DNA from 2 places in the Micromonospora sp. DT63 genome. Region 1 is predicted to be linked to the other one. Evidence: riboswitches for the same ligand, from Rfam matches in the RefSeq annotation. Region 1 holds a riboswitch; the other holds the start of a gene.

Region 1 (2,861 bases):
GGACATGGCCCGGTACCAGTTCAGGGCGGCGGTGAGCGCGCCCGGCGCCCGCATCGGGTCGGCGTAGCGGTCCACCCGGGAGGCGTCGCCCACCCCGCCGAGCATCTTGCGCAGCGCCGTCGCGTGCCACGCGAGCAGCACCTTCTCGGCCTTGCCCGGCTTGCGGAACAGCGCGATGTACGACGAGCGGGCCTTCTGTTCCCGGTCGGTGCTCAGGGCGTGCGCCATGGCCGCCGGGTGCGGCACGGACACCGCGGTCAACGTACGGACCCGCTCGGGGTGCGCGGCGGCCACCGCCCAGGCCACGATCGCGCCCCAGTCGTGGCCGACCAGGTGGACGGCGTCCACACCGAGCGCGTCGAGCACCGCCACCACGTCGGCGACCAGTTCGGGAACCCGGTACGCGGACACCGCCTCCGGCCGGGCACCCGGCGAGTAGCCCCGCTGGTCCAGCGCGTACGTGCGCAGCCCGGCGGCGTGCAGTGCCGGCACGACCTCGTCCCACTCCCCGCTGTGCTGCGGGAAGCCGTGCAGCAGGAGGACGGGGACGCCGTCGGAGGGGCCGCCGGTGCGTACCTCGAACGTGAGACCTCGCGCGTCGACCTGCATGATCGTCAGCCTACCCAGGCGGCGGGACGCCGGCCCGGCTGCGCGGGCGGTCGGATGCCCTGCTGGGCTGTTACCCCTGGTCGGTGCTAGCGTCAGCGAGACAACTTCACATCCGACAGGGGAGCGCACAGCGCTGAGAGTGCGGGCACGCCCGCAGACCCTCGAACCTGATCTGGGTAATGCCAGCGCAGGGAGTTCGGTCGACCTCCAGCCGCGCCGTGGGTCCGGTGCCACCGGACGCGCGGCGTGCGTCTTCTCCTGGTTCGTTCCACTGAACTGGGAGCACAGCATGGACAACACCACAAGCCGTTGGCGCACCATCGACATCGTGGTCGCCTCGGTGATCGCGGTCGCCTTCGGCGTCATCTTCTGGGCCTGGGGCCTGGTCTGGAGCGCCACCGAGGGCGCGTTCGCCTTCTTCCCGCCGGCACAGACGCTGATCTACGGTGTCTGGCTGCTGCCGGCCGTGGTCGGCGGCCTGGTCATCCGCAAGCCCGGCGCCGCGCTCTACTGCGAGACGGTGGCCGCGGTCGTCTCCGCGCTGCTGGGCAGCCAGTGGGCCGGCACGGTGATCCCCCAGGGCATCGTGCAGGGCATCGGGGCCGAGCTGGCGTTCGCCGCTTTCCGGTACCGGTCGTTCCGGCTGCCGACCGCCGTACTGGCCGGCGCGTTGACCGGTCTCAGCGCGGCGCTGTTCGACTTCTTCGTCTGGAACGTCGACTACGCGCTGGGCGACTACCGCATCCCGTACGCCCTGCTCACCATCGTCAGCGCCACGATCATCGCCGGCGTGGGCGGCTGGTTGCTGACCCGCGCCCTGGCCAACACCGGTGCGCTGGACCGCTTCCCGGTAGGCCGGGACCGCGCCCTCATCTGAGGGCGCAACCGTCCCCGTGATCAAGAGGTTCGCGTCAATGGAAGCCGGATTTCTGCCGCAAACCTCTTGATCACCGGCGGGAAGACGGCCGGGAAGAGCCGGGGAAGACGGCCGGGAGTGGTTGGAAGGGGGTGTCGGGTGGGCGGGGTGCTGCTGCGGGGGTTCGGCTGGCGGCATGCCGGGCGGCGGGCCTGGGCTGTGCGCGGAGTGGATCTGCGGGTCGAGGCCGGGGAGCGGGTGCTGCTGCTCGGGCCCTCGGGGGCCGGCAAGAGCACACTGCTCAGCGCGCTGGCCGGGCTGCTGCCCGACGATTCCGGTGAGCAGGAGGGCACCGTCGAGATCGACGGGCTCGACCCCCGCAAGGCGCGGGAACGGGTCGGCATCGTCTTTCAGGACCCGCAGACCCAGTTGGTGATGGCGCGCAGCGGCGACGACGTCGCGTTCGGGCTGGAGAACCGGGGCGTACCGACGGACGAGATCTGGCCCCGGGTCGACGAGGCGCTGCGGCGGGTCGGTTTCCCGTATCCCCGGGACCGCAGCACTGCCGCGCTCTCCGGCGGCGAGCAGCAACGCCTGGCTCTGGCCGGCGCGTTGGCCCTGCGGCCCGGGCTGCTGCTGCTCGACGAGCCGACCGCCAACCTCGATCCGGACGGAGCCGCGCTGGTCCGGGGCGCGGTGACGGGCGCGTTGGACGCCGACACCACAGTGATCCTGGTCGAACACCGGGTCGCCGAGGCACTGCCACTTGTGAACCGGGTGGTCGTCCTGGAGCCCGGCGGCGGGGTCCGCGCGGACGGGACGCCCGACGCGGTCTTCGCCGCGCACGGCGCCGCCCTCGCCGCCGAGGGCGTCTGGGTGCCCGGTCACTCCATCGCGCCCCGCACGGCCGCCGCCACCCCCGGCGACCTGCTGCTCACCGCCGACCGGCTCGGCCTGCCGCCCCGGCTGGGCCCCACCGACCTGGCGGTACGCGCCGGAGAGGCACTCGCCGTACGCGGGCCCAACGGCGCCGGCAAGTCCACCCTGGCGCTGCTGCTCGGCGGTCTGCTCAAACCGGGCGTCGGCCGCGTCACCGCCTCGGCCGAGTTGGCCGGCGCGGACCACCGCGCTCCCCCGCACCGCTGGCGAGCGCCCGCGCTGGCCCGACGGATCGGGTCGGTCTTCCAGGACCCGGAGCACCAGTTCGTCACGAGCACCGTCTTCGACGAGCTGGCGCTCGGGCCACGCCGGACGGGTCAACCCGAGGCCGCCGTCCGGGAGACCGTGGCGGAACTGCTGGAACGACTGCGGCTGACCCGACTCGCGGCGGCCAACCCGTACACCCTCTCGGGTGGGGAGGCACGGCGGCTGAGCGTGGCGACGGCCCTGGCCACGG
Region 2 (2,861 bases), on a different contig from region 1:
CCGTCGAAGTCCTGGCACCACGCCGTCGGGTGGTCGGCGCCCATCGCGCCGGCGCCCGGGGTGTAGCTCTTCTCGTCCAGGCTGGCCAGCACGTGCACGTCCGGCCGCGGGTTGGTCTGGAAGTTGTACCACTCGTCGAACCGGGACCAGCGGTCCGGCAGGTCGGCGGTGGACGGGTGGGCGTGGTCCTCCACCTTGACGGTGGCCTGCTGGTTCTGCGGGTGGTTGGCGAAGTACGCGCCGACCAGGTCGCCGTACCAGGCCCAGCTGTACTCGGTGTCGGAGGCGGCGTGGACACCGGCGTAACCGCCGCCGGCCCGCACGTAGCGCTCGAAGGCCGCCTGCTGGTCGGCGTCGAGGACGTCACCAGTGGTGGAGAGCCAGATCACGGCCTTGTACTTGGCGAGGTTGGCGTCGTTGAACGCGGCGCCGTCCTCGGTCGTGTCCACAGTGAACCCGTTGGCCGCGCCGAGCTGCTGGATCGCGGCGATGCCGGTGGGGATGGAGTCGTGCCGGAAGGCGGCGGTCTTGGAGAAGACCAGGACGGAATAGGGGTCGGCCGCTGCGGCCTTCGGTGCCTTCGGCACCGCCTGGGAGAGCGGAGCCGCGACCGGCACGTCTCGCGCGGGGATCTGCGCTGCGGCCGGAGCCGCCTGCGCCGGCGACCCGAGCAGGGTCGTCGAGGCTAGCGCGAGGGACAGCAGGGTAGCGGTGAGTGGTAAACGGGCACGACGAGAACGGGACACGCCGCCTCCAATGTCGCGGTGGACAGGAATCGCGGGGGCCGGCTGCCGAAGACCGTCCCGGATGGAGCCGGTGGGGACGCCGTGCCAGGGCGTCCACGCCGGCATTTTGTCGAATCGCTGAACAAATTAATTCTGGTGTATCGATGTCGGGCAAGATGCCGGCTGGTAACGGTTCTGCAACGGCGGGCGACATTCCGAACAGGACCGGAGAAAGTACCCCATCGATGGAGTGGTGTCCGGCCGGCGGCCAGTCCCTTGGCAGACCGGCGGAACTGTCGTACGGTGACACGCAAGTAACCCACGGGAGCCCGGTGTACCGGGCTGAGAGGGGGGCTGACAGCCCCCGACCGTTGAACCTGATCCGGGTAATGCCGGCGCAGGGAGGAGCGTTGCCGTGCCGTCCCTTGGACGACTGCATCTCGTCACCGACACCCGACCCGGGCGCGACCCACTCACCGTGGTCCGGGCCGCCCTCGCGGCGGCCCGCGCCGACCTCGTCGTACAGGTCCGGGTGGAGGACTCCGCCACCGACCGCGAGGCGTACGACCTGGCGGGCCGGGTGCTGGCGCTCTGCGCGCCGTACGGGGCGACCTGCCTGGTCAACGACCGGCTGCACGTGGCGCTCGCGGTGGGCGCCGCCGGTGGGCACGTCGGGGCCGACGACCTGCCGGTCGCCGCCGCCCGGCACGTGCTCGGCCCGACCGGCGTGCTCGGGGCCACCGCCCGCGAGCCCCGGACCGCGATCGAGGCGGTCGTCGCCGGCGCCAACTACCTGGGCGTCGGCCCGTGCCACACCACCAGCACGAAGACCGGTCTGCCGGATCCCATCGGGCCCTCGGGCGTCCGCGACGTCGCCGACGCCGTCGACGTGCCGGTCATCGCGATCGGCGGGGTGACCGCCGACCGGGTGCCCGCGTTGCGGGCCGCCGGGGCGTACGGGGTGGCGGTGGTCGGTGCGCTCTCCGGCGCCGCCGACCCCGCGCGGGCGACCGTCGACCTGCTGCGGGCGCTGGCGTGACGCGCACCGATCTGGCGGTGGTCGGTGCGGGCCCGATCGGACTGGCCATCGCGTGGCGCTGCGCCGTCCGGGGATTGCGCGTCGAGGTGCACGACCCCGCCTCCGGGTCGGGGGCGTCGGCAGTCGCCGCCGGCATGCTCTCCCCGGTCGCCGAGGCGTACTTCGGTGAGCGGCAGCTGACCGAGCTGCTGGTGGCGTCCGCCGCCCGCTGGCCCGGGTTCGCCGCCGAGCTGACCGAGGCGAGCGGCACCGAGATCGGCTACCGGACCGAGGGCACCCTGATGGTCGGGCTGACCGGCGACGACCTGGCCGAGGCACGCCGGCTCTGGGCGTACCAACAGGGGTTGGGTCTGCCGGTGACGCCGCTGCGCCCGAGCGAGCTGCGCGACAGCGAACCGGCGCTGGCCCCGCGGGTGCGCGGCGGCGCGCTCGCGCCCACCGACCACCAGGTCGATCCCCGGCTGCTGGTGCCGGCGCTGCGCACGGCCGCGCGGCGGGCCGGCGCGGTGCTGGTGCCGCAGCCGGTCCGGCGGCTGTCCGACGTGGACGCGGGGGTCACCGTGGTCGCCGCCGGCTGCGGGGCCGCCGCGCTCACCGGCCTGCCCGTGCGGCCGGTGAAGGGCCAGATCCTCCGGCTGCGCGCGCCCGGCGGCGTCGCACCGGGCTTCCGGCACGTGATCCGGGGGTACGCCGACGGCGAGCACGTCTACCTGGTGCCCCGCGCCGACGGTGAGGTGGTCCTCGGCGCGACGGTCGAGGAGCGGTCGGACACGACCGTCACCGCCGGCGCCGTGCAGCGGCTGCTGCGCGCCGGGGTCGACCTGCTGCCCGAGTTGACCGAGTACGACCTGGTCGAGGCGGTCGCCGGCCTGCGGCCCGGAACACCTGACAACGCGCCGATCCTCGGGCCGCTGCCCGGCCGGCCCGCCGTCCTGGCCGCCACCGGGCACCACCGGCACGGCATCGTGCTCACCCCGATCACCGCCGAGACGATCGCCGACCTGGTGACCACCGGCGTACCCGACCCGCTGCTCGCGCCCTTCGGCGCGGACCGGTTCGCCGTCGCGTCGACAGGTACCGGCGACGCGGTGCGGGCC

What was found. A riboswitch is a leader RNA that binds a small molecule or an ion and turns the genes downstream of it on or off. The one in region 1 is predicted to bind thiamine pyrophosphate.
Region 2: it holds a riboswitch for thiamine pyrophosphate, as region 1 does, so the genes downstream of both, thiE (thiamine phosphate synthase) here and ACLQ27_RS30710 (ECF transporter S component) in region 1, are expected to answer to the same signal.

The regions. Positions count from the first base shown of each region.
Region 1 covers NZ_JBNCKQ010000013.1:14,431-17,291, forward strand. The annotation lists gene ACLQ27_RS30705 (alpha/beta fold hydrolase) at 1-609, opposite strand, end outside; TPP riboswitch at 717-821, shown strand; gene ACLQ27_RS30710 (ECF transporter S component) at 899-1,486, shown strand; gene ACLQ27_RS30715 (ABC transporter ATP-binding protein) at 1,625-2,861, shown strand, end outside.
Region 2 covers NZ_JBNCKQ010000002.1:576,627-579,487, reverse strand. The annotation lists gene ACLQ27_RS09455 (ThuA domain-containing protein) at 1-746, opposite strand, end outside; TPP riboswitch at 1,037-1,146, shown strand; gene thiE (thiamine phosphate synthase) at 1,141-1,764, shown strand; gene thiO (glycine oxidase ThiO) at 1,761-2,861, shown strand, end outside.